Regions from separate parts of the Sphingopyxis sp. 550B genome, predicted to be linked through region 1. Evidence: predicted binding sites of a transcription regulator. Region 1 holds the regulator's gene; each other region holds the start of a gene.
What was found. Region 1 encodes LexA, which represses DNA repair genes until DNA is damaged. Its sites were predicted from a motif close to GTTCCNCNCTTGTTCT; they were not measured.
Positions count from the first base shown of each region.

Region 1 (10,008 bases):
GTGACGCCCATGTCGTTATCGTCGACGACGACGCTCAGCATATAGGTCGGCGTGCCGTCGCTGCGCAGCAGGATGAAATCGTCGAGTTCGGCATTCTGGACGGTGACCTCGCCCTGGACGCGGTCGCGGATCGTCGCCGCGCCGTCCTGCGGCGCGCGCAGGCGGATGACGTGCGGCGCGGCGGGATCGCCGTCGTCGCGGTCGCGCCATGGGCTGCGGACGCGGAAGGGGACGCGCTTCTCCTGCGCCTCGGCGCGCATCGCGGCCAGCTCGTCCTGCGTCAGATAGCAGCGATAGGCCGCGCCCTTCGCGAGCAGTTCCTGCGCGACCTCTGCATGGCGGCCGGCGCGCGCGAACTGGAAGACGGCGTCGCCGTCCCAGTCGAGGTCGAGCCAGCGCATCCCGTCGAGGATCGCGTCGATCGCGGCCTCGGTCGACCGCGCGCGGTCGGTGTCTTCGATGCGGAGCAGGAACTTGCCGCCATGGTGCCGCGCGAACAGCCAGTTGAACAGCGCGGTGCGCGCGCCGCCGATATGGAGGAAGCCGGTCGGGGAGGGCGCGAAGCGCGTCACCACGTCGGTGCCGGTCGCTTCGGCGGGATCGGTCTTGTTTTCGGTTGCCACTCTGGCCTCTTTCACTCACCTTGCGGCCCCGGGCGGGGACCGGGGACGATGTCGGGGCAGCCCCTAGCATGGCGACAAGGAGGCTTCAAACGCCCATTGGGGAAAGCGCGGCCGCCGCGTTGCGGCGCGCCTTCGCGTGGCTGGAGGACCGGCTCGACCGCGAGCGCGAGCGGTTGGGACTGTGGCTGCCGGTCGCGCTGTCGGCGGGGATCGGCTTGTGGTTCGCGGCGCCGGCGCGCGCGCAGTGGATCGGAACGCTGTTCCTTCTCGGCGGGGGCGTCTGCGGCGGCTTGCTGATCGGCTGGCAGCGGCGGACCGGGCGCAGCCTTGCGATCGCCTGCGCCACGATGGCTGCGGGGCTGCTGCTGATCTGGGCGCGCGCCGCGTGGGTCGCGGCGCCGGTGCTCGCCTATCCGGCTACGACCGAATTTTCGGCGGTGGTCGAAAGCGTCGAACCGCTGCCGGCGCGCGGCACGGTGCGGATGATCGTGCGGCCGCACGGGCGCGCCGACCTGCCGCCGCGGGTCCGGCTGACGCTGAGCGGCGAGCGCGCGGCGGGGATCGCGCCCGGCGAGTCGATCGGCCTGCGCGCGCGGCTGATGCCGCCGCCGGCGGCCAACCTGCCCGGCGGCTACGACTTCGCCCAGCGCGCCTGGTTCGACGGCATCGGTGCGGTCGGGACGGTGCTGGGAGAGGTCGCGCGCGCGCCCGGAGCGGGCGAGCGACGCCAGCCGCTGCGCGCGCGGCTCAGCGCACATATCCACACCGCGGTGCCGGGATCGCCCGGCGGTGTCGCCGCGGCGCTCGTCACCGGCGACCGTGGCGCGATCGCCGAGACGGATGACGAGGCGATGCGCCGCAGCGGGCTTGCGCACCTGCTGTCGATCAGCGGCCTGCACGTGACCGCGGTGATCGGTTTCGTGATGCTGCTCGCGATGCGGCTGCTCGGGCTGAGCCGGCGCCTCGCGCTGGCGGGGCATGTGTTGCCGCTGGCCGCCGCCGCGGCGGCGCTGGCCGGGGCGGGCTATACCTGGCTTGCCGGAGCGGAAGTGCCGACGCTGCGTTCGTTGATCGCGGCGCTGCTCGTGCTCGCCGCCTTCCTGATGGGGCGCGAGGCGATCACGCTGCGCCTCGTCGCGGCGGGTGCGCTGCTCGTGCTGCTGTGGCGCCCCGAAGCACTCGCCGGACCCAGCTTCCAGCTCAGCTTCGCCGCGGTGACGGCGATCATCGCATTGCACGAAAGCCGCTGGATGCGCACGTTCCTGGCGCGGCGCGACGAAGGCACGGCGCTTCGTCTGCTGCGCGCCGCGGCGGGATTGCTACTGACGGGGCTGGTCGTCGAGGTCGCGCTGGCGCCGATCGCGCTGTTCCATTTCCACAAGGCGGGGCTTTACGGCGCGCTCGCCAATATCGTCGCGATCCCGCTGACGACCTTCGTCATCATGCCGATGGAGGCGCTGGCGCTGCTGTTCGACGGCGTCGGGCTCGGCGCGCCCTTCTGGTGGGTCGCCGAACAGGCGCTGCGGTTGCTGATCGCGCTCGCCCACCGGGTCGCTTCGGCGCCGGGAGCCGTCGCGACGCTGCCCAGCTTTCCGCCGGGCGGTTTCGCGCTTGCGCTGTTCGGCGGCCTGTGGCTGCTGCTGTGGCAGACGCGCTGGCGGCTCGCCGGGGTGGCGCCGCTGCTGGCGGGGGCCGCCATCCTGCTCGCGCAGCCGCGTCCCGACCTGCTGATCTCCGGCGACGGACGCCACATCGCCGCGGCCGTTCCCGGCGGCGGCTATGCGCTGCTACGCGCGCGGGCGGGGGACTATATCCGCGATTCGATGGCCGAAGCGGCAGGGATCGACGTCCCCTTCACCGCGCTCGCCGATCTCGACCATGTCGAATGCAACGCCGATTTCTGCCGCTGGCGGCAGGGGCAGGGCGCGACACGGCGCATCATCCTCGCCGCGCGTGGCCGCGACCGCATCGATGGCCGCGCCATGGCCGCCGCCTGCGCCGCGGCCGACGTGGTGATCAGCGACCGCTGGCTGCCACGCGAATGCATCGGGCGCTGGCTGACGATCGACCGCGACAGTCTGGAAGCGAGCGGCGGTCTTGCGCTCTATCTGGGCGAGCGACCGCATGTCGCCACCGCGCTGCGCGCCGGCGACGCGCATCCGTGGCGGCGACCGCAACAGGTCAGTGGTAACGACGAAGCAATCCCGACAGGCGGCCCTGCACGATGACGCGCTCGGCCTCGTAGCGCTGCGGTTCATAGGCGCTGTTCGCGGGATCGAGCCGGATCATCGGCCCTTCGCGGCGGAAATATTTGAGCGTCGCATCCTGTCCGTCGACGAGCGCGACGACGATATCGCCTTCGCGCGCGGTGTTCGCCTTCTGGATCAGCGCATAGTCGCCGTCGAGAATCCCCGCTTCGACCATCGAATCGCCCGACACTTCGAGCGCATAATGCTCGCCCGCGCCAAGCAGCGCGGCGGGAACCGAAAGCTGGTTGTGATCCTCGAACGCCTCAATCGGCACGCCGGCGGCGATGCGGCCGTGCAGCGGGACCTCGATGATGTCGTTGGCGGCGATCGGCTTCAACGCCGGCGCCGGCTTGCGCAGCGGCACGACGGTGTCGCGCGCCGGCGCCTTCGCCGCCTCGGGCAGCTTGAGCACTTCCAGCGCGCGGGCGCGATTGGGCAGGCGGCGCAGGAAGCCCCGCTCCTCGAGTGCGCTGATCAGCCGGTGGATGCCCGATTTCGACTTGAGCCCGAGCGCATCCTTCATCTCCTCGAACGAAGGCGAAATTCCGCTCGCGTCGAGGCGCTGCTGGATGAAGTGGAGCAGTTCGTGCTGCTTCGCGGTCAACATCTCTCGGTCTCCATGCTGTCAATGGACATATAGAGAACGATAGTGGAACAGAGCGGAACTTGTCAAGCGATGACGGAGCGGCTTGAGCCGTGGACGCCGTCAGCCCTCCAGCAACGTCCGCGTCGCTACGGTCACGTCCGCCTGCCGCATCAGGCTTTCGCCGACCAGAAAGGCATGGACGCCGCTCCGGGCGAGGCGCTGGCAGTCGGCATGGGCGGCGATGCCGCTTTCGCCGACGAGCAACGTGCCCGGTGGAACGCGCTTCGCAAGCCGTTCGGTGACGGCAAGGTCGGTCTCGAAGGTACGAAGATCGCGGTTGTTGACGCCGATCAGGCGCGATCGGAGGTGGGTGAGTGCGCGGTCGAGCTCGGCCTCGTCGTGCACTTCGACCAGCACGTCCATGCCGCGTTCGAGGGCGGCCGCCTCGATCTCGCGCATCGGCCCGTCGTCGAGGGCGGCGACGATGATCAGGATCGCGTCGGCGCCGATCGAGCGCGCTTCGGCGACCTGCCACGGGTCGATCATGAAATCCTTGCGCAGCACCGGCAGGTTGCAGGCGGTGCGCGCGGCGATCAGAAATTCCTCATGCCCCTGGAACCACGGCGCGTCGGTGAGCACCGACAGGCACGCCGCGCCGCCGGCTTCATAAGCGCGCGCATGGTCCGCCGGATTGAAATCCTTGCGGATCAGGCCCTTGGAAGGCGAAGCTTTTTTGATTTCGGCGATCAGGCCGAAGCCGCCCGCCGCGATCTTCGCCTCGAGAGCCGCCGCGAAGCCACGCACCGCGCCCGCGTCGATCGCATCAAGCTGCGTCACCGATCGGCTCTTGCGGCGCTCGGCGACCTCTTCGGCCTTGGTGGCGAGGATTTCGGTCAATTTGTTCATATGGAATGCTTTTCCGGGCGCTGGGCGTCATTCATCGGTAGGCGATCCAGCAATCGAGCAGCGCGTTGGCAAGCCCCTTGTCGATCGCCTCGGCGGCTTCCTCGACCCCGTCGACGAGGCTGTCGACCGCGCCCGCGACGACAAGCGCCTCGGCGGCGTTGTAGAGCACCGCGTCGCGATAGGCGCCGTGCTCGCCCCGCAGCAGGTCGCGCAAGGCCCTGGCATTATAGCTGGCGTCGCCGCCGCGGATCGCAGCGATCGGATGCGAGGGCAGACCGGCGTCGGCCGCGGTGCTGCGCTGCATCTGCACGCCGTCGGGCGTCACCACCGCCACCTCGTTACCGCCCGCGAGCGACAGCTCGTCGAGCCCTTCGTCGCCCGAAATGACGCGCGAATGGTCGGTGCCGAGCCGGTGCAGCGCTTCGGCATAGACCGGAACATAGGCGGGGCGCGCGATGCCGATGAGCTGGCGCGTCACGCGCGCCGGATTGGCGAGCGGCCCCATCAGGTTGAAGATGGTGCGGCGCGCCAGCGCCTGACGGATCGGCTGGATGCGCTTCATCGCCGGATGATGGTTGGCGGCAAAGAGGAAACAGATGCCGAGGTCGGCGAGCTGCGCCTCCGCCATCCGCCCGGCGCGCTCCATGTCGAGCCCGAGCGCCTCGAGCGTGTCGGCCGCGCCGGATTTCGAGGAAGCGGCGCGATTCCCGTGCTTTGCGACGGGAACCTCGCACGCCGCGACGACGATCGACACCGCGGTCGAGACGTTGAGCGTGTGGTGGCCGTCACCGCCGGTGCCGCAGACGTCGATCGCGCCCGCGGGCGCCTGGATCGGGATCAGCCGCTCGCGCATCGCCTGCGCCGCGGCGGCGATCTCGATCATCGTCTCGCCGCGATCCGAAAGCGCGGAGAGGAAGCCGGCCACCTCCTCGTCGCGGCCGCCGCCGTCGAGCATCGTTGCGAAGGCATGCGCCGCCTCGTCGGGTTCGAGGAAGCGGGCGGGGTCGGGAAAGGGGCCGAAGCGGCTCATGCCGCCTGCCGCTCGGCGACCGGCAGCCCCGCCAGCCGCATGAAATTGGCGAGCATCGCGTGGCCGTGCTCGGTGGCGATGCTCTCGGGGTGGAACTGCACGCCGTGGATCGGCAGTTCGACATGGCGAAAGCCCATCACCGCGCCATCGTCGCTCGTCGCATTGATCGCGAGCGCGGCGGGAATGTCGACCACTTCGAGGCTGTGATAGCGCGTCGCGGTGAGCGGCGAGGGCAGGCCGGCGAACAGCCCGGTGCCGTCGTGGCACACCGGCGAGGTCTTGCCGTGCATCAGGTGACCGCGCTGCACCGTGCCGCCGAAATGCTGGCCGATCGCCTGATGACCGAGGCATACGCCGAGCAGCGGCCGTGCCGCATCGGCGCAGGCGGCGACGAGATCGAGGCTGATCCCGGCTTCGTTCGGGGTACAGGGGCCGGGGGAAATGAGGATCGCCTCGGCGCCGCTCGCCAGCGCCTCGGCTGCGGTGAGCGCATCGTTGCGTTCGACGCGCACCTCTGCCCCCAGTTCGATCAGATAATGAACGAGGTTGAAGGTGAAGCTGTCGTAATTGTCGATGACCAGGATCATGGCGGCGGGCCGTATCGCTTTTGAGAGGCGAGGGGAAGGGATAGAAGCTTTCCGGCGGCCGATCACTCCGCCATCAGCTTCACGAGGTCGTCTTTCCAGAATTTCGCCCAGCTGTGCGTGCTGTGACCCTTCGTTTCGGGGCTGGCCGGGATCAGGACGAATGTCGCGCCGGGCATGCGTGCCGCCGCCTTTCCGGTGATCCCGTAGCCGGGCTGGTTGATGAAATCGTCGGCGGAGTTGATCCACAGCATAGGCACCGTGATCTTTTCGAGGTTCGACCACGGATTGTAATTGCGCGACGAATCAAGCTGGTAGATCGTGTCATTTGCATCGCCGCGAGCGAATGTGCGCGCGAACGCCTCATCCTTGTAAGCCTCCGCCGCGGCGCGCGTCGGATATTGAGCCTGCAAGGCATAGGGATTGGAGCCCGCGATCAGCATGAGCGAGGCCACGGTGCGCAGGCCCGCGAGCGGCGGATCGGTGTAGTTGCCGTCCTTCCACAGCGGATCGGCCTTGATCGCGTCGATCGACAGCGCGCGCCACATCCGGTTCACGCCGGCAATTTCGACAGGCAGGCACGCGAAGGGCGCCAGCCTTTCGGCGAAACCCGGATGCATCTCGCCCCAGACGAAGGCGTGCATGCAGCCCATCGAGGTGCCGAGGATCAGCTTCAGCTTCGTCACGCCGAGCTTTTCGGTGAGCATGCGGTGCTGCGCGGCGACCATGTCGTCATAGTCGTAGCGGGGAAATTTCATCCGCAGGCCGTCGCTGGGCTTCGACGAGCCGCCATGGCCGATATTGTCGGGCAGGATGATATAATATCTGCTCGTATCGAGCGGCTGGCCGGGGCCGAAAAGCTCGTCGGCGAACTGGGGCTGAAAGAACTGCTTCCCGGTCCCGCCGGTGCCGTGGAGGATCATCACGGCGTTGGTGACATGGCCCTGTTCGTCGCGCTGCGGCTTGCCGAGCGTCGTATAGTGAAGCCTTAGCTCGGGCAGCTTTTCGCCCGTGCCGAAGGTGAAATCCTTGAGGATCGCATCGCCTTCGACGGCACCTTCGACCGTCTGGGCGTGGGTCGGGGCGATGCCGCCGAGCAGCAGGGCGAGCGGAGCGAGATATTTCAGCATGGCGGCGACGCTAGCGCGTTTGCGCGCCGGATTTAAGCCCTCTTCGAGAAGCGGCGATCATTGCCCGTAACCCGGCGTTCCCGCGATCCGCACCGCCTCGCGCGCCGCGGCGAACAGCGCGCCCGCCTTGGCCTCGCACTCGCGCTGTTCGTAGGCGGGGTCGCTGTCGGCGACGATGCCCGCGCCGGCCTGCGCATGCATGACGCCGTCCTTGACGATCGCGGTGCGCAGCACGATGCAGCTGTCCATATTGCCGTCGGGCGCGAAATAGCCGACGCCGCCCGCATAGGGCCCGCGCGCCTGGGTTTCGAGTTCGGCGATGATCTGGCAGGCGCGGACCTTCGGCGCGCCGCTGACCGTGCCCGCCGGAAAGCCTGCGAACAGCGCGTCGATCGCGTCCTTGCCGGGCGCCAGGCGGCCGATGACGTTCGACACGATGTGCATGACGTGGCTGTAATATTCGACCGTATAGCTGTCGGTGACGGTCACGCTGCCCCCGGTCGCGGCGCGGCCGACGTCGTTGCGGCCGAGGTCGAGCAGCATCAGATGCTCGGCGCGCTCCTTGGGATCGGCGAGCAGCGATTCGCGATTCTCGGCATCCTCGGCGCTGGTGCGGCCGCGCGGGCGGGTGCCGGCGATCGGCCGGATCGTGATCTCGCCATCGCGCACACGGACGAGAATCTCGGGCGACGAACCGATCAGCGCGAAACCCGGCAGGTCGAGGAAATAGAGGAAGGGGGAGGGGTTCACCCGCCGCAGCGCGCGATAGAGGTCGAAGGGCGGCAGGTCGAACGGCGCCGAAAAGCTTTGCGACAGCACGACCTGAAAGATGTCGCCGGCGCCGATATACGTCTTTGCGGCGCGCACCATGCGCGCATAATCGTCGGGCGCGGTTGCGGGGGTGGCGACGATCGCGGCCGGGTCGATGCGGGTTTCGGCGCGCGCGCCGTGCGCGCTGGCACTGGCGAGGCGCGCGGCGATCGTCTCGATCCGCTCCTGCGCGTCGTCGATCATCCGGTCGATCGCGCCGTCCGCATCGGGCCAGATCGGCGCGATCAGAAACAGTTCGTCGGCGAGCCGGTCGAAGACGAGAATCGTCGTCGGGCGCACGAAGATCATGTCGGGCAGGCCGAGCCCCGGTCCGGCCGCGCGCGGAATCCGCTCGACGAGGCCGATCGTCTCATAGGCGAAGAAGCCGACGAGCGTCGCCAGCGCCTTGGGCAGTCCCTCCGGCACCGCGAAGCGGCATTCGGCGACGAGGTCGCGCAGTGCCTGGAGCGCCCCGCCCGCGACCGGGCGAAAGGCGGCGCGGTCGCGGCGCCATTCGCGGTTGATCCGCGCGGCGTCGCCCGTCACCTCGAACATCAGGTCGGGATCGAGGCCGATTAGGCTGTAGCGGCCGCGCGTCTCGCCGCTTTCGACCGATTCGAGAACCCAGTCGCCGCGACCCGGCTCGATCAGCTTGAGGGCCGCCGAAACCGGCGTTTCGACGTCGGCGATCTGGCGCTGCCAGACCACCGCGCCGCGTCCCTGCGCCAGCGCTTCGAGCGCTGCGGATCGGCCTTCGAGCGTCATGGCGCTATTCGACGGCGGCTGCCGTGCCGCTCAACTCCTGGCGAAGCTGTTCGAGCAGGTCCTTGTCGATCTTCACCCGGACGCGACGCTTGGCCTCGGCGGCAAGCTGCTCGACCAGTTCGCTGCCGAAGGCCGGGCCGAGCGGCTGGGCGATGGCGGCGACGCGCGCGGGGTCGATCTGCTTGGGATCGGGGCGGTCGACATGGCCGAGCGAAATCACCATCCAGCCGCGGTTGCCTGGAATTTCGAGCGTCTTCACGCTGCCCTGCGCCATCGAAAAGAGCAGCGCGAGTTCGGGCGGGACGCCCTGACCGTCGCGGCCCAGTTCGGCGCGGCGGCCGCCGATCGTCTGGACGTTGCCGATATTGGGGCCGGCGGCGCGTACCGCTTCGGCCAGGCTCTTGCCGCCTTCGACCGCCTTGGCGATCGCGCGTGCCTTGTCGCGCGCGACCTTCTGCCCCTCGGCAAAGCGCCAGTCGGTCAGCAGGTCGCCGCGAATCTGCGCAAAGGGCGGCGGTGCGGCGGCGACGACCGACTTGACGGCGAACACCGCGAACTTCTCGTTCTCGACGAGCGTCGCGATCTGGCCCTCGCCCTCGTTCCCCTGAAAGGCCTGCGCGACCATCGGCGCCAGTTCGGGCGGCAGAGTGAAATCGGACGGTCCGGCCGGACGCCCGCTCGGCAGCAGCGGCGGGGTCTCGACGAGCTTGAGCTTGCGGTCGCTGGCGACCTCCTCGATCGCGGCGCCGCCGTTCACGGCGTCCTGGATGGCGTTGTAATAATCGACGATCGACTCGTTCGCCTTGTTCTTTTCGAGCTCGGTGCGAATTTCCGGCGTCGCTTCGGCCAGCGTGCGTGCCGGCTGGGCGATGATGTCCTCGACGCGCGTGACGGCCCAGCCGAGGCCGGTCTGCGTCGGGCCGAGCAGGTCGCCGCGCTTGGCGGCGAAGGCGGCCTTGGCCATCGTATCGCTCGTCATGGCGGTATAGGCCGAACGGGTGAGCGCGCCGGTGGTCGAGGCCGAAAGCCCGGCGGCCTGCGCCGCGGCCTGGATGGTCGCGCCGCCGCGCACCTTCGTGGCGATGCCGTTCGCCGTCGCCTGGTCGGGCGCGATCACCTGCGCGAAGCGACGGGTCTCGCTCGCGGAGAAGCGCGCCGCATTCGCCTTGTAATAGGCGGCGACTTCGTCGGCCGCGACCTCCGGAACCGGCGCGGACGCGCGATCGAACAGCGCATATTGCAGCACGCGGCGTTCGGGCACCGTGAATTTGGTCTTGTTCTGCGCCAGATATTTGCGCAGCGCGTCGTCGCCCGGATCGGTCTTT
Region 1 covers NZ_CM171610.1:3,461,297-3,471,304, reverse strand. The annotation lists gene gltX (glutamate--tRNA ligase) at 1-623, opposite strand, end outside; gene AC2S9W_RS16090 (ComEC/Rec2 family competence protein) at 743-2,851, shown strand; gene lexA (transcriptional repressor LexA) at 2,805-3,479, opposite strand; gene trpC (indole-3-glycerol phosphate synthase TrpC) at 3,579-4,364, opposite strand; gene trpD (anthranilate phosphoribosyltransferase) at 4,396-5,394, opposite strand; gene AC2S9W_RS16070 (anthranilate synthase component II) at 5,391-5,981, opposite strand; gene AC2S9W_RS16065 (alpha/beta fold hydrolase) at 6,044-7,108, opposite strand; gene trpE (anthranilate synthase component I) at 7,166-8,683, opposite strand; gene AC2S9W_RS16055 (peptidylprolyl isomerase) at 8,688-10,008, opposite strand, start outside.

Region 2 (10,008 bases), 290 kb from region 1:
CCATAGCCTATGACGCGTACAAGGCGTCGCTGGGCGGCAAGGCGGCGCCGGTGATCGACGGGCTGACCGGCGACCAGCGCTTCTTCCTTGGCTGGGCGCAGGTGTGGCGGCGCAACTACCGCGAGCAGAATCTGTCGCAGCGTATCACCACCGACCCGCATTCGCCCTCGATTCAGCGGGCATGGGTCTCGCGCAACCTTGACCCTTGGTATAAGGCCTATCAGGTAAAGCCGGGCCAGAAGCTGTATCTGGCGCCGAAGGACCGTGTCCGCATCTGGTGATGCGAAACAGGAAAGACTGCCCTTGACCGCGACGACCCTGCCTTCCGCTGACGCCGAACTCGGCAGGGGGACGGGGCCGGCGGCGGCGCTGGTGCCTTCGGGATTGTCGCGATTCGACGTGGCGCTGCTCGGTGGGCTGGTGCTGCTGTCGGTCGGGCTTCTCTTCTGGGCGACGCGCGATGCCGTGCTGGCGGCGGGTTTTCTCGCGGGTCTTGCCGTCGCGGCGGGCGGCGTTCTGTTGCTGCGCCGGGTCTTTCCCGCCGTGGGAGCCAGCGAGGCGGCGGCGCCCGACTGGACGATGCTGCGCCAGGCGGTCGATCACGACGATGTCGCGATCGCGGTGACCGACCGGGCAGGGCGCCTCGTCTGCGCCAACGATCTGTTCGCGACCTGGATGGGCGGTTTCGTGACCCCGCCCGGCCTGCCGCTCGACGGGCGCGGCGCCGAGGCGCTGAAGAACGCCGGCCGCGCGGCGTGGCGCGACGGCGAAGGGCGCGTCGACGATCTGAAGGTCGGCGCGCTGCCGCTGCGCGCGCAGGTCAATCGCACCGGGCAGGCCGACGATTATCTGGTCTGGCGCTTCGCGGCGATCGACCGCCTCGACCTTGCGTCGGAGATCCTCCGCCACCTCGAAGGACCGGCGGGCCGGACGCTCGGGCAGGCGGGGGTGATGACGGCGCTGGTCAATGCCGAGGGCCGGCTGCGCGTCGCCAACCAAGCCTTTCTGCTCCGGGCGCTCGGCGAGAGCGATGCAAGTCATTATGCCGGGCGCGACGTGGCGGCGATGCTGCGGCTCGACGATTCGGGCGGGCTGACCTTCGCGCGCGAGGGCGACCGGGCTCCGCCGGTGCGGATGCTCCAGATTCCGCTGGCGCCGGCCGATCCCGCCGGCCCGCTGCTGCTCGCGCTGATCGACGAGGAGGTCGGGCCCGCCGACCGCGGCACCGCGCAGACCTATATCGAGACCTTGCTGTCGCTGCTCCCCTTCGGGCTCGCGCTCGTCGATCGCGACGGGCGGTTCCTCTACATGAACCGCGCCTTCGGGCGCGCGGCGGGGGTGGCCGATGGCCGGATGCCGCGCTACCCCGGCGACCTCGTCGTCGGCGAGGACAAGGGGCCGCTCGCCGACATGATCCGCCGCCACAGCAGCGGCCAGCAGGTCGGCGGCGATCTGTCGATCCGCCTCGTCGGGCAGGGCGACGAGCCGGTGTCGATGCGCGTCGTCGGCGTGCGCGGGCTGGGCGAGGCGGCGGTGCTGCTCAGCCTCAAGGATTCGAGCGAGGAGACGCGGCTCAAGCGCCAGGTCGCGCAGCAGTCGAAGATGCAGGCGGTCGGCCAGCTCGCGGGCGGCGTCGCGCATGATTTCAACAATATCCTGACCGCGGTGCTCGGAAGCTGCGACCTGATGCTGATGCGCCACACGCCGGGCGACAGCGACTATGACGATATCCAGCATATCCGCAGCAACGCGAATCGTGCCGCCAGCCTGACGCGGCAATTGCTCGCCTTCTCGCGCCAGCAGACGCTGCGGCCCCAGATATTGCAGCTTCCCGACGTGATTTCGGAGGTGTCGCACCTGCTCAGGCGGCTGATGGGCGACACGGTCCAGCTTGCGGTCCATCACGGCCGCGGGCTCGGCGCGGTGCGCGCCGACCCGGTCCAGCTCGAACAGGTGATCATCAACCTCGCCGTCAACGCGCGCGATGCGATGATGCCCGGCGGCGGCACGCTGACGATCGAGACCTATCCGGTGTCGGCGGCCGAGGTGCGGCAGATGGGCAACGAGTTCATGCCGCCCGCCGATTACAGTGCGCTCAAGGTCAGCGATACCGGCGCGGGCATTCCCGCCGACGTGCTGCCAAAGATCTTCGAACCCTTCTTCACCACCAAGGACGTCGGCAAGGGGACGGGGCTGGGCCTGTCGACGGTCTATGGCATCATCAAGCAGTCGGCGGGCTTCATCTTCGCCGACAGCCGGCCCGGCGAGGGGACGAGCTTCACCATCTACCTGCCCGTCCACCGCACCGCCGCCCCCGCCCCCGCCGTCTCCGGCAGCGGCGCGCCCGCCGTTCCCGGCAGCGGCGCCCCCGCCGTTCCCGCCGCTCCGATCCGCGCAAAGAAGTCCCAATGGGGCACAGGCACCCTCCTGCTGGTCGAGGACGAGGACATGGTCCGCGCCGTCGCCGAACGCGCGTTGACCCGCGCGGGCTACAGCGTCGTCACAGCGTCGCAGGGCGAGGAGGGGCTCGAGCGGTTCGCGGGCATGGACAAGGTTGATCTGGTGATCAGCGACGTCGTGATGCCGACGATGGACGGTCCGACGATGGTCCGCGCGATGCGTGCGAAGCGGCCGGCGCTGCCTGTGCTCTTCATGTCGGGCTATGCCGAGGAGCAACTTCGCCAGTCGATCGATATCGATCATGTCGCCTTCCTGCCCAAGCCCTTTTCCGTAGCGCAACTTGCCGAAGCTGTTTCGGCGGCGCTCGACGATGCCGCGCACCGGGTGTCCGATGATGGATGATCGGCTGGTCCTGCTGGTCGAGGACGACGTGCTGATCGGCATGATGCTCGTCGACATGCTCGAAGCGCTCGGCTTTCCCGAGCCCGCGCAGGCGACGTCGATCGAGGAGGCGTTTGCGGTGCTCGACGCGCAACCGGTTGCAGCGGCACTGATCGACATCAACCTAGGCGAAACCAAGGGATGGCCGGTGGCCGATGCGCTGGCGGCGCGGGCGATTCCCTTTGCCTTCACCACCGGCGGTGGCGACATCATCCCGCCCGCGCACGCGCACCGGACGATGGTGACCAAACCCTTCCGCCTCGCGGAGATCGAGGCGGCCCTGAGCGCGTTCTTCACCGGGTAGCCTTTCCGCTCACCAAATTATTTTGTTCCCCTCTTGTTCCTATAGAACAAATGTGGCACAAAGGTAGAGCGTTGCGATGCCTCTGCGCTCGCTCTAGAGCAGGAAAGGGACGGCAAATGGCCGGACAATTGTCACTCGTCGAATCGGGGAAATCAGTGAACGGACCAGACAGACAGAAGGCGCTCGACGCCGCATTGGCGCAGATCGACCGCGCCTTCGGCAAGGGCTCGGTGATGAAGCTCGGCTCGAAGGAGGCGATGCAGGTCGAGGCGATCTCGACCGGTTCGCTCGGGCTCGACATCGCGCTGGGGGTCGGCGGCCTGCCGCGCGGGCGCGTCATCGAAATCTATGGCCCCGAAAGCTCGGGCAAGACTACGCTTGCGCTGCATTGCATCGCTGAGGCGCAGAAGATGGGCGGCACCGCGGCCTTCGTCGACGCCGAACATGCGCTCGATCCCGTTTATGCGAAGAAGCTTGGCGTCGACATCGACGAACTGATCGTGTCGCAGCCCGACACCGGTGAGCAAGCGCTCGAGATCGTCGACACGCTGGTGCGTTCGAACGCGATCGATGTGCTCGTCGTCGATTCGGTCGCGGCGCTCGTTCCGCGCGCAGAGATTGAGGGCGAGATGGGCGACAGTCATGTCGGCCTGCAGGCACGGCTGATGTCGCAGAGCCTGCGCAAGCTCACCGGGTCGATCAGCCGTTCGCGCTGCATGGTGATCTTCATTAACCAGCTGCGCATGAAGATCGGCGTGATGTACGGGAATCCCGAGACGACGACCGGCGGCAACGCACTCAAATTCTATGCCTCGGTCCGCCTCGACATTCGCCGCACCGGGCAGATCAAGGACCGCGACGAGATCGTCGGCAACACGACGCGTGTCAAGGTGGTCAAGAACAAGGTCGCGCCGCCGTTCAAGCAGGTCGAGTTTGACATCATGTACGGTCAGGGCATTTCGAAGATCGGCGAGATCCTCGACCTCGGCGTCAAGGCCGGGCTGGTCGAGAAATCGGGCGCCTGGTTCAGCTATGATTCGATCCGAATCGGGCAGGGCCGCGAGAATGCGAAGAATTTCCTGAGCGAGAATCCCGAGCTGATGCAGCGGCTCGAAAGCGCGATCCGCGGTCGCACCGATGCCGTGGCGGAAGAGATGATGACCGGTCCCGACGACGGGGAAGACGACGATCTCTGATCGTATCCGTCTCCCGTTCGGCCGGTCCCGTTTTCCGGGCCGGCCGGCCGGCGGCGGCGGGTCCACGCCCTCTGGGCCTGCAAGTTCTTCTCTTGAAGTAGGTCGGCCCGCCCGCCGTTGATGCGCCTCTCGGCGCCTTCGCATTGTTCGCGCTGGTAGTCTACCGGCCCCCGACGGGGGGTTCCGCAAGGTTTTTGTGAACCTGTCGGCTACCTGATCTGGAAATCCCCCTAAGGATGATTAGGGCGCGTTGTCTTTCGGCGTCAGGAAAAGCGACAGAACCATTTCGATGTGATTTTCGATGAAATCCTCATCGAAGGGATTCTGCTTTGACATGAATTGATATTCTTCGGACAGCGTGAACACCGACGTGGCCGCTCCGATGAATAGATAGCGCAGGTGCATCGGGTCGCCGCTGCGAAGCATGCCTTCCTCCTGCGCCTTTCGCAAAATCATCAGGTCCATGGCGATGCCGGGCGCGAGATGATTCTTGATCAGCCATTCCAGCCGCTTCTGCCCGCCTTCGTTGGCCTGGACCATGAAGCGGTGGAGTTGGGGAACCTTGGCGCTGAACAGGATGAACTCGCGCAGCATCAGACGCAGCAGGATGGGCTGATCGACCCCGTCCAGGCCCTGATATCGCTTTCGCTGCTGCGCGACATATTCGCCGAAAACATATTTGGCTGTGGCTTCCCACAGCAATTCCTTGTTGCCGAAATGATGCCCGATCAAACGGTGGTTGACGTCGGCCTTGTCGGCGATCTCCCGCGTGCTGGCGCCGTCGAATCCCTTGTCGGCGAACTCGCGCAGCGCCGCTGCGAGGATGGCCTGTTTGGTCTCGATCGCGCGCTGCTGCTCCCGCCGCTTGCGCCGCTGGGGTGCGCGCTGCGGGCTCGTCTCGGCTTTTGCGCCGTCTGCAGATATACTGGTCAATGGACTATTGTCCCACCTCTATCAGTCGCACGGGCCGCGCTGGCGGTATCAGCGCCCCTCGCGCCCCGTTTCGCGAATGCCCGTCGTTTAAGATACAGTTGTGCGCGACGCAACGTCGGGCGCGCCCGCGGCGGAGGGAAGAGGGGGGGCAGCGGCGCGCTACCCCCCCTCACCCCCCTCCAGAGGCGTCAGGCAGGCCTTCGAGCAGGCCGCCCTTCCGAAGCCAGTCGATGATCAGTGTGATGGCGGCATCCAACTGCTCCCGCTGGCCGATGTAATAATGATTGGCACCGGGGATGGTGTGCAGCTCCTTCGGACCGCCGAGGCTGCGATAGATGGTGTCGGTGTGCGAAGGCGGGCAGCAGTCGTCGGCGGCATTGGCGATCACCAGCGCGGGAACCGTGACATGCGGCCCCTGAAGCTCCGTGTTCGCGCGCGATTCGTCGATGCTCCATTGCGAAAGCCAGCTTCGCAGGGTCGCGAACCGCGCCAGCCCGATGGGGCCGTTGTTCACGGCCTCCGGTTCGCCGAGGTAGCAGATTCCGGGAGCTCTCCCGTTGGCGTCGAGCGTGGGGTCGAGCCACCGGGGGTCCGCCATGGTGCCGTGGGTCACGAAGCATCGTTCCTGATCGGCCGAACCGCGCCGCTTCAGCGCGTCTAGCGTCTCGCGCACCCGCGCCGTAATCCGCTGGTTGCGGCCGATCTGCGCCGCGCGATAGGCCGCGACGAAATCGGGGGCATAGGGCGGCTTCGGCCCGTTGATGCAGTCATAGAGGTCGAAGGCGGCGTTGCGATCGGTCGGGTCGCCTTCGCTGCGCAGCGCAGCATCCATCGACTCGGTCATGATCCGCGCACGCGCCGAATGGGCGGCAAGCTGCATGATCGCATCGGCCGGCTGAAGCCCCGACAGGTCGATCGCATGGCCGCACGGCGTCGCCGTGATCGTCGGATTCTGGGCTTGCGACTGATAGAAGACCGAAAGCGAGGCCCCGCCGCTCCAGCCAGCGAGAATGACCGTCCTGTAGCCCAGTCGTTCGCGGGCATATCGGACATAGTGACCAAGGTCGACGAGCACCTTCTCCATGATCAGTGCGCTGTCGTTGTGCGGATAGCGGCTGCCGCACGCAAGCACCGGAACGCCGCGCCGCGCCAGCTCGCGCGGCAGCGGCAGTGTGTCGAGCGTCGCTGTGGGGTGCATGAAGAGGAGTACGGTGTCGCGGGTGGCGTCGGGGCGCCGCAGATGCATGCCCTGCAGGACTACGTTCGCCACCCCGCCGCCGTAGGTTTCGCGCGACTGCTGCGCCTCGGTGAATGCGATGAGAATAGGGGTGGTGGTGGGTTTTTGGTAGTCTTTTGCCATGATCGTGGCCTTTCGGTTGCGGGTTCGGTGACCTTGCGGTGGCGATGGAGGCGGCGTCAGTCGGGGGTGGCCAGCATGAATCCGGCGTCCGGCGCGACGGGTTCGAGGCCGAGCGACCGCAGCATGGATCTGGCGGTGCAGATGGAGGCCGACGTCACCGGCAGGCCGAGCTTGTCCTCGACGACGGGGACCGCGGCGAGCGACGGCATCTGCACGCAGGCGGACAGGACCACCATGTCGGCGCCATCGATCCGGAGCCGGTCCACATCGTCGACCAGCGCCATCGGATCGCGGCGCCCGACCTCGAGATTGTCCTGGATCGCCAGCGCGATCGCGTCGACCACGCGGATGCCCTGATCCTCGATATAATCGACGACCAGCGCGGTCAGCGCCGGCATATAGGGGGTCACGATCGCGACCGACCGGATGCCCGCCAGACTGAGTTCGTCGACGAGGGCGCCGGCCGAGGTGATGACCGGCGCGGCGTGGCCTTCCTCGCGCATTCGCGCCTGCAGCGCGTCCTGGCTGGCGCAGTGATAGCCGCGGCCCATGCTCATGATCGCGACGAGGCAGGCATAGCCGACCACGTCGACGGCGGCGTCGGCCAGTTCCGCCGCGCAGCGCAGGCTGTCGCGATCCATCGCCGCGAGTTCTTCCCTGGTGACCTGCTTCATCCGCATCCGGCTCGAATGAAAGGTGAAGCGATCGCCGGGATGCAGGCGCTCGCGCCCGCGCAGGATGGCGGGAATTTCTGTTTCCATCGTGGTGTTGGAACTGGGAACGATCTGACCAATGCGCATGGGTGATTCCTGTTGACTGATGCTGACGGACCGGTGCGAGCCGGGGTCAATCGGCGGCCGAAAGGATGTGGACGACGCACACCGAGCCGATGCCGACCATATGGGCGAGCCCGAGGCGGGCCCCCGGATGCTGGCGCGGGCCGGCTTCGCCGCGGAGTTGGCGCGCGATCTCGCAAATCTGGCCGACGCCGGTCGGACCGATAGGATGCCCCATCGCCAGAAGGCCGCCCGAGGGATTGATCGCAACGCGCCCGCCGATGTCGAAATCGCCGCGCGCCAGTTGTCCGGCGGCCTGCCCGGGCGGGCAGACGCCCAGCGCCTCGACGTAGAGCAGCTCCTCGATCGAGAAGCCGTCGTGAAATTCGACGACGTCGAGGTCGCCGGGTGAAACGCCCGCTTCCGCGCAGCTCATGGCCAGCGTTTCACGGGTCAGCTCGGTGTCGGGATCGGCGCCGGGGTCGTAAACCCGCTCCGAGCGCGACGTCGACGAGAGGACCCGGACGCTGCGCGCGCGAGAGAGGCCGAGCCGCGCGATGGCGTCGTCGGACGCGACGATCACGGCGGCGGCGCCTTCCCCGATCGGGCAGCATTGCAGCCGGGTCAGGGGGCCGGAGATATTGGGGCCGGACAATATCTCCGCGAGCGAATAGCCCTTTTGCCGGTGCGCGTGGGGGTTCTTCGATGCGTTTCGGAAATTCTTTTCCGCGACCCGGGCAACCTGTTCGGCGGTGACCCCGTACCGGCGCATATAATCGTCGGCGAGCAGCGCGAAATGCGTGAAAGGCGAGGCATAGGCGTTGACTAGATCGGGAACGCCCGCCGCTTCGTGGGCGAGGCGGATCGGGGCGGGTTTGTCGAGCCCGATCGCGAGCGACACGTCCGCCATGCCGCTGGCGACTTCGAGAACCGCCTGACGCACGGCCGTCGATCCCGAAGCCGAGGCATTTTCGACCTGGGTGATCGGCAGGCCCGAGGCCCCGAGATGCCTCAGCATCGCACGGCTGGGCGCCATGCCGAGCAGCGCCGTCCCGCAATAGGCGGAGTCGATGGCGGAAAAGACGATCCCGGCATCGGCCATCGCCTCGCGAATCGCCGTCAGGCCGAGTTCGACATAGGTCGTCTCGCTGAGCGGCTGGAACCGATGGAGGCCGATCCCGACGACATGGACGGGGCGATAATCGCGCAGCGGCCGGCGCATCACGCCGCCTCGCGCTTCTGGAACCGCAGGACGCGGTCGGTGCTTTCCTCGTCCGCCGCTCGCTCGACGAGCACGGTTTCGACCGCATCGCCTGCGGCGAGCGATTCGCCGGTCGAGTCGGTCATGATCGCCCGAATGACCGGGCCATCGTCGAGCGCGATCGACGCCACCGTATAGGGCACCGACAAATCGCGCCGGTTCGCGTGGGTCGTCGTCACGAATGCCACGATGCGCCCCCGCCCGGCCAGCGGGCGGTCGACCAGCTTCGCGGCCGGCGCCCCGCATTTTTCGCAGCCGTAGGGATTGGGCGGAAAGGCGACGCGGCCGCAGCCTTCGCATTCCTGCCCCCTGAGCGCCGGGTTCGGCTCGCCTTCCAAAAAGAGCCCCGCCAAAGCTTTTCCCCCGTTTCAAAAAATGTGTTGACTTGGATAATATGAGATTATTAAATTCCTCAGTCAAGCAATACATGGGAGTGGGTTTTGCAACAGGCCAGGCCGATCCGTATCGAGCGTAGCGGGGCGATCGCGACGATCATCCTCGACCGTCCGGCGCGCGCCAACACGATCACCATGCAGCTCACGGTCGATTTCAACGACGCGCTCGACGAACTCGAGGCCGATCGCGAGATCGCGTGCATCCTGGTGACCGGTGCGGGCGAAAAGCATTTCTGCGGCGGCGCCGACCTGCGCGAGATCGAGGACATGATCACCGAAGAAGGCGTCACGGGCGATCCGCGCCGGGATTTCGTCAGCCATATCGAGGCGGTGGCGAAGCCGGTCATCGCGGTCATCAACGGCGCCGCAATGGGGGGCGGCTGTGAAATCGCGCTCGCCTGCGATTTCCGCATCATGGTGGACGACGCGAAGATCGGCCTTCCCGAAATCCGCTTCGGCGCGCTGCCCGGGGCCGGCGGCACGCAGCGCCTGCCGCGGCTGGTCGGGCTCGCCAAGGCCAAGGAACTGATCCTGCTCGGCGGCTCGCTGAGTGCGCGCGAGGCGCTAGCGGTCGGCCTGGTGACGGCGGTCGCATCGAGAGAGGCGCTCGACCGGTGCGTCGAGGATCTGGTGGCGCAACTCGTCGGCAAGGCGCCCTATGCCCTCGCGGCCGGCAAGGCGCTCCTCAACCGGTCGCTCGACCTGCCGCTCGCGGAGGGACTGGCGATGGAGCGCCGGGTCGTCCGCGACATGGGATCGAAGGAGGAGCGCGACGATTTTCGTGAGCGTTCGATGACGAACGATGCCGTCTATGCGGGGATATTCTCTCCGCAAAAGACGACGGCGCGCTGAAGGGGGGATAGCGTTGAACCGGCAGATTCTGACATTGGAAGGGCGCACATGCCTCGTCACCGGAGCGGGGCAGGGCGTCGGCCGCCGGAT
Region 2 covers NZ_CM171610.1:3,751,204-3,761,211, reverse strand. The annotation lists gene AC2S9W_RS17385 (M13 family metallopeptidase) at 1-281, shown strand, start outside; gene AC2S9W_RS17380 (hybrid sensor histidine kinase/response regulator) at 370-2,802, shown strand; gene AC2S9W_RS17375 (response regulator) at 2,795-3,145, shown strand; gene recA (recombinase RecA) at 3,262-4,341, shown strand; gene AC2S9W_RS17365 (TetR/AcrR family transcriptional regulator) at 4,582-5,274, opposite strand; gene AC2S9W_RS17360 (PhoPQ-activated protein PqaA family protein) at 5,444-6,634, opposite strand; gene AC2S9W_RS17355 (maleate cis-trans isomerase family protein) at 6,691-7,434, opposite strand; gene AC2S9W_RS17350 (thiolase family protein) at 7,481-8,632, opposite strand; gene AC2S9W_RS17345 (Zn-ribbon domain-containing OB-fold protein) at 8,632-9,024, opposite strand; gene AC2S9W_RS17340 (enoyl-CoA hydratase/isomerase family protein) at 9,112-9,918, shown strand; gene AC2S9W_RS17335 (SDR family NAD(P)-dependent oxidoreductase) at 9,932-10,008, shown strand, end outside.
Region 2: the regulator LexA is predicted to act here: its motif matches at 3,170-3,185, upstream of recA (recombinase RecA).

Region 3 (10,008 bases), 1.2 Mb from region 1:
GCGAGCCCGGCACGGGAAAGACCGAGTTTGCCCGCTCGCTCGCCAGCGAGGCCGGAAGCGGCGCGATCTTTGCCGGCTTGAGCGACGACTTCGGCAACGAGCCTGATCGCTCCGAGCGCCTCGATCATCTCATGATCCTGCGCGCCATGTGCCGCCATCACCGGGACAGGGTTATCGTCGTCGACGAAGCGGACGATGTTCTGATGATGAGCGAGCGCAAGGGCAGTTCCAAGCAGTGGATCAACCGCCTCGTTGAGGCTCCGCAGGTTTCCACGATCTGGATCGTCAATCAGCGTTCGCGACTGGACCCTGCCGTCCTGCGGCGCATGACCCTCGCAATTGGCTTCGACAGGCCGCGTTTTGCAGTGCGAGAGCGGGTTGCCCAGAGGTCCGCTCAGACAGCATCGGTTTCCCTCAGCACGACTGAACTGCGTGAGATCGCGAGTCTGAAGGCGCCGCCTGCAGTCGTTGCGGCCGGCCTGAAGGCCGCCCATCTCGCCAGCGGCGGGGCCGACGTTGCGAAGACCGCCATCCACAGCGTGATGCGTGCTCTCGGCCAGTCCTGCGCCCCCGATGCACCAGGCAGTTCGATTTATGATCCGAAGCTGTCGCGGGCGGACACTGATTTGTCTCGTCTCGCTCAGCGCCTGGCCGCGACCCCAGACCGGGGCTGGAGCCTGTTGCTGTCGGGCCCTTCAGGTACAGGTAAATCCGCCTTTGCGCGGCACCTCGCCGAGACCATGGGATTGGAGATTGAAGAGCGGCGGTGCTCGGACCTGATGAGTCCCTATGTAGGCGAGACTGAACAGAACATCGCTGAAGCCTTTGCCAAGGCCGCCGAACGCGGCGCGCTGCTATTGATCGATGAGGTCGACAGCTTCCTTTACCGCCGGGAAGCCGGTCAACGGAGCTGGGAGGTCAGCCAGGTCAACGAGATGCTGGTACAGCTCGAACACCTCCACACTCCCTTCATCGCCACGACTAATCTGGCTGACAATCTCGATCCAGCGACCCAGCGTCGCTTCACGATCCGCGCTGTATTCAATGCCATGACGCCAGCTCAGGCAGGCAAGCTTTTCAAAGCCCGGTTCGGCCTCGACTGGCCTTCAGAGTGGCCAGTCCACCATGGCCAAACGCCAGGTGACTTTGCTGTCGTTGCGCACCGTGCGGATCTGTTGGCGGAAAAGGATCCAGCTGTCCTCGTGAGGTGGCTGCGTGACGAGATTGATGCCCGTGGCGACCAGGTGCGGGGTACTATGGGGTTTCACGTCCACTCGCCCCCTGAGCCATGCCAACGCGCAGAAGCCTTGGACGAGGCAGCGTGAACCCACCCCGGAGCGGCGGAGCTAGTCGACCACTGGGTAATTCGGCATCGGCCAATCGTGTTCCGGGTTATCCATCATCAGATCGACGAAGATGGGCAGCAGGCAACCCAGAAGAGATGCGCCATCCCTGACTTGGTCACGGTTGACGTCGCTGTTCCAGGTTGCGCCGCCATGCACCAGCTGGTTCCTCAGAACGTACAGCCGATCGAACAGGATAGAGAGGATCCGGGCGGTATCGTGCTCACGCAAGGCGTGCTTGATGGCTGTCTGGCTTCGCTCAAGCTTTTGCTCCCAATCCGCATAGCCCGGGACCCCGTTCTGGTGTTGCCAGAACGGGTGATAGACATACCGATTATCTAGTAGCAGCCGGATTTCCTGGCTGAACCGTTGCCAGACGGCATCGTAGACCCGGTGGCGGGCGTCGAACTTCACCAAGGTCGAGAAAAATGCCTGGAAGAGGCCGCGCTCCCCCTCCGGCGCTGAGCTGCTGGCCGATGCTTCCACGTCGCCAGCATAGGCCGCGTTGAAGCCGATCCACAGGAGTATGAAGCGGACATCGTGGTCAGCTTCCTCGGCCTCCGCCCGGCGCAGCCAAGAGATGGCACGATGAACCCGAAGTGCCAGCGGCGTCTGGAAGCCGTCCCGAAGCGAACGCTGCTTCTCTTTCAATGCCTCAGGATGGAGTGAATTGCCGACATGATAACGGTAAGCCATTGGTGTAGCTTAGCGAGCAGTTCTGACTTGCGGTAGATGGGCCCTCGTCGAAATTCACCGCTAGCCGTTTAACACCCAATCAATTCTGTAATCCGGTTGCGAAGGGCGCGTGAACGCTCTTGGACTTTCGCACAGCCAACGTTCTTTGCGCAGTGAGCATGATCAACCCGATCGAGCTGACAATTATGCCGATTCCATTGCTCGCCAGAGGGATGGTTCAAGCCGGAGAGAATTCGGGCTTTGTCGACGACGCCTCGCTGGCCAAGATCATGTAGCACTGCGGCGGGAGTCGGCCCGAACGGCACGATCCAGGCGCTCTTGAAGCAACTGAGCTCGGGAATGAGATATTCCTCGACGAAGCGCACCAGTAGCGGGTTTGCTCGCGATTTAGGGTCTTCGCCGCCGGAGTAGTTACGCCATCCGTGCCCATTCTCTTTCAGGACCGGGTAGCGGTACACTGACGTGTAATGGGCGCGATTTGCCGCCTTTCCAAATAACTCCGATGTGGTTTCCAGACCGAAGAGCTTGTGGAAGCCGAAATGATCCATGAGCTGCGCAGCAATCCCCCGCATTGAGCCCTCGAACGAAGCCGCCTTTTTCGCGTCGCTCAATGCCCTGCTCATCGCCTGATCGTCTAGTCGGGATGCTGAGAGCTTTTGACGAAGCTTCAAAAGCGCAGTCTCCGCCTGGCGCATACCCGGCGTTATGCCGACAATCACGATGTCAGCTTCGGCATTCAACCAGTCAAATGGAGCATAGAATGCTCCTAGCTCCCCATGTTGGCCGCGGCCAAAATGCGGGTCGGAAACGAGTGCTCCGCTTTGGACGCTGCGCGCGACTTCCGCAGTGCTCATTGTGGCCAAGAAGTCGGCGACTTGGCGAGCTTCAGCGACAGCCTTGTGATTCAAAGCCAGTGAGCTGTTGTCATCGTTGGGTAGAAGCTGTCGGTACATATGGAAGCCTCTTGCTGAGGATTGATGCGTAACCGGTGTTTTCAGCCCACGGCGGTCCAGGGCATAAGTTCGCCGACGGCGTTTGCGGGATGACCGCTGGCCAGCTTGGCGAGGGTCTCGGTCAACCAGGTGTGTGGGGTCACGCCCGAGATCTTGCAGTTCTCGATGAGCGTGGCGATCACCGCCCAGTTGTCGCCGCCTTCGTCCGATCCGGCGAACAGCGCATTCTTGCGGTTGAGGGCCAGGGGCCTGATGCTACGCTCGACGGTATTGCTGTCGAGGTCGATGCGGCCGTCGTCGAGGAAGCGCGAGAGGCCTTCCCAGCGATTGAGCGCGTAGCGGATCGCCTCGCCGAGCTTGGCTTTGGCGCTGACCTGGCGGTTCCGCGCATCGAGATATTGGCGCAAATCATCGAGGATGACGCGGCTGCGTTCCGCGCGGACTGACCAGCGCTTCTCTGCAGACGTGCCTCGCACCTCGTCCTCAATGGCGTAGAGCATGGCGATGCGGCGGAGCACCTCGGTGGCGACCGGTGAGCTGTCAGCCAGCTCGTAGAACTTGCGCCTCACGTGTGCCCAACAGAAGGCAAGTTGGACTTGCTGGCGGCGCTTGGCGAGCGCGGCATAGCCGCCATAGCCATCGACCTGCAGTGTTCCGGCGAAATCTCCAAGATGCGCCTCGGCGCGCTCGCCCTTGCGGTCGGCGGCATAGACATAGGCGACCATCGGCGGATCCTCGCCGCCCCAAGGCCGGTCATCGCGAGCATAGGCCCATAGCTGGCCGGTCTTCGTCCGCCCGCGGCCCGGATCGAGGACCGGCGCCGTGGTCTCGTCGGCGAACAGCCGCTGCGATCGTCGCAATCGCTCGAGGATGTGATCACGCAGGGGCCGCAGATACCATGCTGCCCGGCCGACCCAGTCGGCCAGCGTCGATCTATCGAGCTGGATACGTTGCCGGGCGTAGATCTGTGACTGTCGGTATAACGGCAGGTGATCAGCATACTTGGCAACCAGCACCTGCGCGATCAGCGCTTCTGTGGGGATGCCGCCTTCGACGATCCGTGCCGGTGCCGGAGCCTGAACGACTGCGCTCTCGCAGGAACGGCAACCGTAGCGTGGCCGGCGGGTGACAAGAACGCGGAAGGTGGTCGGCACGACATCGAGACGCTCAGCCACGTCCTCGCCGATCTTGTGGAGTGCGCCGCCACAGCAGGGGCAAGCCTTGTCGTCGATATCGACAACCTGCTCGATCCGCTCGAGATGGGCCGGAAGCGATCCCCGGTTGGTCTTGCGCGGCCGCTCGGCAGGAGCCCGGCTTGCCTTGTCCCTGGCATGTTCGGCCTCGGCCAAGGCCGTCTCGACTTCTTCAAGGGCAAGCTCGAACTGGTCGGTATCGAGCTGCTCCGACCGTCGTCCAAAACGGTGGCGCTGCAAGGCGTCGATGATCGCCTTCAGGCGTTCAATCTCAGCCTTGAAAACCTTCAGCGCGTCGATCTCGCGAGCCTGTTCGAGGACCAGCGCACGGAGCGCTTCAACGTCATCGGGAAGGTCCGCTTCCATGAGCATGGAAGCAGTGAATCAGTCATCGAAAGTCCCGTCAACCCGCAATCTGCGGGGCAATCGGACGACGCCCGCCATGCACCCGCCGCCAGTCCAGACCCTCCAAAAGCGCAGCCAGCTGAGCCGCAGTCAGCCGCATCACACCGTCCTGGATGCCCGGCCACCGGAAGCCTCCTGACTCAAGCTTCTTGGCCATCAGGCACAGACCCGTTCCGTCCCACCAGACCAGCTTGACCCGATCGCTGCGCTTCGCCCGGAACACATAGATCACGCCGGAATAGGGATCGCCACCGTACTCGGCGCCGACCAGCGCAGCCAAGGCATCTGGCCCCTTGCGGAAATCCACCGGGCGCGTCGCGACCATCACCCGCGCGCCAGCGCCAGGTCCGATCATCGTGTCGCCTTGAGCGCTTCGATCACCGCGGCAATCACGCCCGCATCGGCGCCACGGCTGATCTTCACTGCCACCCCGTCGATCTCCAACTCGACAGCGCTCACCTGCGAGCGACGGCGCTTCCGGGGTCGCCTGACTGCAGGTGCCGGATCGCTCGGTGATAATGGATCGATCACGGCGGGTACGAACGACGGCGGTGGCGTTGTCGTCGGCACCATCAGACCTTGGTCTTCCAACTGCCTGCGAAGCTCCCGGCGCCAGGTGAACAGTTGCGACGGGCTCAAGCCATGCCGTCGCGCCACCGCACAGACCGTCTCGTGACCCGAAAAACTCTCGGCGACAATCGACACCTTCACATCCGCCGGCCAGTCGCGCCGTCGACCCGCCCCGGTGAAAACCTCGAACCGCCGAACCTCGCTGGTGCCAGCATCATCATATGGCATCGTCATAGCACCAGCGTCCTCCACCCAATCAGGGCGCGAAGACTCGGCGCTGCGCTTCAAGCCCGCAAGGTGGGGCCGCGGCTCCGCTTACATTGATGCGCACGCCCCAATAGGAAATGGGGTGCCGTCTCTCCGGCTGTCACGCGTGTCCCCGCGTTCAGGGAAACCGGGTTCGGGAAAGGTGAACCGACCTGATTTCATCCGGCGCGAAGCGTGTCGCCGGCCTCACGGGCGCTCATATAGCGCCATCCCGATCGTCCCTCCGGCTATTCAGCCGGGGCGGTGTTGGACAATCGAGCTCTGTCGAAGTCTATGATGTAGGTGACCACCGGGTCGATGAAGGCGAGCGGTCCGTGACCGTCCGCCAGCAGCTTTACATCAGTCGTCGCGCAACCCGTTTCATTGGCGATCCGCTCAAGCCTCTGCCCAAGAGCCATGCCCGATATCAACGCTGCGCGAGCACGCGTAGCGGGTTCTGAGATTTGCTCGAGACGAGAAGCCAACAAGCCAGGGCGAAGGTTTCCAAGCGTGAAACCACGACGCGACAGCAGCCAGTCGATCGCATCGAAGCGATTGATCGCAACAAAGCCTCTATGAGAGACTGCGCTTTTGCGCTGCCGATACTGCTCGACCGACCGTAGGGGGCCATTCTTTCCGACCCGATTGCGCAGCGTCCGCTCTTCTATCCCAGCAAGGTTTGCAACGTCGGTGACGGTCAATGGTTCGCTGCTAAAGTCTCCCTGCGACCCGGCATCGAGAGCCTCGATGAGATGATGCCAAGCCTTCCCCAAGTGCAGGAGCTGTTTGAGCGCGCCATTGCGGCTCGAAGTCCAGTCATATGCGGCTAACGCGATATGCGACAGCGACGAAAGAAACTGCTCAATCGGGTCGAGAGCTTCCTGTTCGATTTCATCGGAGGAGAGCCAGCCGTCACCAACACGGATTCCTAGAGCTCGGGCATTAAGTCGGTCGTGGAGATCTCGGACGCTGGTTGTGATGGCGAGGCGATCCAAGTCGATGCGGATCAACTGGCCCTCGCTGGCAAACCAATCCGTCGGAACGCCGCCTACGTCATTCACCCCGGTCAACTCGGCGACCAACCGAGCGCCGACCTCACCGCCCGCGAGAACAGCGAGCTCTTCCGCCTTAAGTACCAGCGTCTCGCGCAAGTTATGCTCAAGCGCTTCGATTGAGGGAATGTCCATGCCGATCTCCTATGGAAGTGATATGTGACGTATCACAACCAAAGAGTCAAGCGAAACGTGATAGGTTACCCATCACGCACAATTCCACTCCTACCGCGTCTCAGCGATCGATGCGATCCAAGCGTCGATTTCCGTCTCAACCCAGACTGCGCATTTCGGGCCCAATGATCGGGACCTGGGAAAACGTCCTTCACTCATCCGCTGGTATATTGCCGAACGCCGCAACCCCACGCGCGCCATGACTTCGGGCAGGCGTAGAAGCCGTGCCGGCGGCACCGCTTCGGACGGTTGATGCGTGCGCATTTCATCTTGTGTTGCATGTGGCATTGCTGATCTCATTCGCAAGGTTCGGTCCCCTCCGAACTCAAGAACTTACCGCGACAGCGACATCGCGATGTCTCGGCCCACAAAATCATCGATGTGCTTGGCGAGCATTCGCGCCACGAGCTGTGAGGTGCCGTTGGCCCACCTAGGCCGCAGGTCCTCGATCCGGCGGCCGAGGGTCCGCTGAAGATGGACGGGCAGGCTGGTGAAGAATTCTTCGAGAAACTCGCCCATCTCGCCATGCATCCACTCGCAAGCGAGATCTTCCTGCCCGGCGAGAGCGAGGATCATGCTGGCTCGCGGGTGAGCTCCACAGGCGGCAAGCACACGAGCTGCTTCGTCGAGCCCGATGGGCCGCTCACCACGCGCAACGCGAAGCAGGGTCTCGCGATGCATCCCACATTCATTGGCGATCCTGTGGCGGGGCTTGCCTGCGGCATCGATCGCATGGGCGAGCACCCGAGCCAGGCTTTCATTGGCCGGTCTGGCGGCGGCAGTTGGATGGTACATGGTTGTCTCCTAGCTTCTGCACTGGTGCGACTCGCAGGCATAACGCGAAGCATCCCATGTAGGAAAATGAAAAGAACATAGGTGGAACATCTCGTTTAAAGGCGAATCAGTTCCTCTGCCCGACTCGTCGGCGGATCACGGCGTATCCGGCGGCGATCTTCGACATAAAAACCCTATATTATAGTCATTATTGCTGTTGAAGACCGACGAGCGCTGAAAAATGTGTCCGCATCCATCCGTCTCCAAAGCGGATCGGATGCCAACCCTTTCCTACGATCGCTTCCTAGATGCATGTGGAACACACAGCGAACGCAAGAACGCTGTGACCACCCCTCCAACCGGAGCTTCACATGCAGTCTCTCACCCTCCCCCGGCGCGCCAGCGTCAAGGGTCTCGGCAAGACCCTCAACATTGCCATCCCGGTCGCAGTCGCGGCGCTTGCGGCGAGCGCCGCCTACGCTGGCGCGGATACGACCTTCACCCCTGCCCTCACCAAATTCACGGATTTCCTGGAAGGTTCGGGCGGCAAGATCATCACGGTCCTCAGCCTCGCCGGTGGCCTGATCGGTCTGGCGTCCGGGCGATTTTCGCTCGGCCAAGTCGCCGTTCCGGTGGGCGTCGGCATCGGCGTCGGCACGGGTGTTCCGATCGTCACCTCGGTCGTGACCGCGGTTATCTGAGCGGTCGGACGGGAAGGCGGCGGCGCCATGGCAGACCCTTACATCATTCCCCGGCGCCTTGATGACCCGGAGCTGATCGGCTTCTGGACCATCGACGAGTTCGCGGGAATGCTGGCCCCCTTCACCTGGGGGATCCTCACCCAGCATATCTTTATCGGCATCATAGTCGCCTTCGGCGCCTGGTTCGCATTGCGAAAGGCAAAAGCAGGACGCGCCAGCTCCTGGGTAGCCCATGCCGCATACTGGTATCTGCCTGCAGGATTTCTGGGCATCAAGGCAACGCCGCCTTCTCACTGCCGACTGCTTGCCGGTTGAGGGGAAGCCCATGTTTTCCGACATATCACACGAACGTCAGCAATCGTTGCTGCGCCAGCGGAACCTGTTCGCGCTCACCAGTGCCGGTCTCGGCCTCGCACTGGTCATCGCAGGGAGCCTTGCCGCCACCCGCGACCGTGAGGTCGTGCTGGTGCCAACTGTTCCCAAGCAACTCACGGTGAGCAGCGCCGGGGTCGAGGCCGACTATCTCGAGCTCGTCACCCGCGATGCGGCACTTGTTCTCCTCAATCGCAGCCCCGAAGGCCTCGATTACTGGATGAACGAGATCCTGAAGCTAGCGGATCCCGCAAGCTATGGGCGGCTGAAAGCTGAGCTCGTGCGGATTGTCGAGGAGCAGCGGGGCTCAGACGTCACCCAGGCTTTCGTGATCCGGTCGATGAGCGTCGATCCGAAGGGGCTGACCTCGGATGTGACCGGAACCCTCAAGACCTTCGTCGGCGCGCAGGTGATTGCGAGTGACGAGCGCCGCTTCCGCTTCAGCTGGACTTACCGCGGCCTGCGCCTGGCGCTGGCAGGGTTCGCCCAGCTCCCCCCACAGGACAAATCGAAGGAGGCCCAGTGATGGCTTACCGAAAAGGGACCCATACACGGGGTCTACTTCTGAGCGCGGCCGCTCTGCTCATAGCAGCATCCCCCGCTCATGCCGCCGACCAGTTCAAGCAAACGGCTGACGGTGCCGGGATCGAGTGCAGCGTTTCAGCGCGCGAGCTGACCCGCTTCGCATTGATCGACGACCAATTCGCCAGCGTCTCGAAGATCTCGACCGGCACGCCCTACAACGACTTTGCAGTGACCAACGAGCCGGTGCGCGGCGACGTTTATGTGTCGGTTCCGGAAACCTACGCCGCCCGGGCAATCAGCTTCTTCGCCACCACGAAAAAGGGCTTCGTCTACAAGGTCGCGTGCCGGGTTGAGCAAATTCCGGCGACCCAGGTCTTCATTACCAACCCCGCCATCGCGAAGAACCGGGCGGCGGACTGGGAGAGCCAAACCCCGATCGAGACAAGCGCCGTAAGGCTCATCCAGGCCATGGCCAACGACCGCACTGTCGATGGCTACGAGGTCCGCCAGTCGACCGCCATGCCCGCAAGGGTCGGCGATCTCGAGGTTCAGCTCATCGCTGATTATCGCGGTGCCAGCCTCACCGGGAAGGTGGTCCGCGTCCACAATCGCGGGTCGAAGCCCGTCACGCTGGCCGAGCGCGATCTCGCGCCCCGCGACACACTCGCCGTCTCGATTGCCGAGCCGAAGCTCGAACCCGGGGCCAGCACAACCGCCTTTGTTGTCGGCGCAAACGGGGAGACCGGCCATGACTGATGCAGTCAATACGCCAAGCCCGGCCCCTCTGCAGGCCGAGAGCGCGGCGCCGTCCGAACTTTCCGGACTCAACGCGCGTACTGCGCACCGTCAGAAGCTGCTGCTGGGCTCGCTGGGAGCGCTCGCGCTGCTCGGCGGGAGCTGGTTCATCCTTGGCGGTGACGACAAGGCCAAGACCGGCGATCCCAATGCGGCGCAGACGATCGACACGGCAGGTCTGGTCAACCGCGATCTGTCCCAGCGCGAGT
Region 3 covers NZ_CM171610.1:2,256,676-2,266,683, reverse strand. The annotation lists gene AC2S9W_RS10595 (AAA family ATPase) at 1-1,325, shown strand, start outside; gene AC2S9W_RS10590 (hypothetical protein) at 1,347-2,039, opposite strand; gene AC2S9W_RS10585 (hypothetical protein) at 2,108-2,992, opposite strand; gene tnpC (IS66 family transposase) at 3,034-4,557, opposite strand; gene tnpB (IS66 family insertion sequence element accessory protein TnpB) at 4,589-4,945, opposite strand; gene tnpA (IS66-like element accessory protein TnpA) at 4,942-5,394, opposite strand; gene AC2S9W_RS10565 (hypothetical protein) at 5,655-6,593, opposite strand; gene AC2S9W_RS10560 (AlpA family transcriptional regulator) at 6,684-6,920, opposite strand; gene AC2S9W_RS10555 (transcriptional regulator) at 6,966-7,427, opposite strand; gene AC2S9W_RS10550 (hypothetical protein) at 7,778-8,107, shown strand; gene traL (type IV conjugative transfer system protein TraL) at 8,135-8,422, shown strand; gene AC2S9W_RS10540 (type IV conjugative transfer system protein TraE) at 8,433-9,005, shown strand; gene AC2S9W_RS10535 (type-F conjugative transfer system secretin TraK) at 9,005-9,760, shown strand; gene AC2S9W_RS10530 (TraB/VirB10 family protein) at 9,753-10,008, shown strand, end outside.
Region 3: the regulator LexA is predicted to act here: its motif matches at 7,500-7,515, upstream of AC2S9W_RS10555 (transcriptional regulator).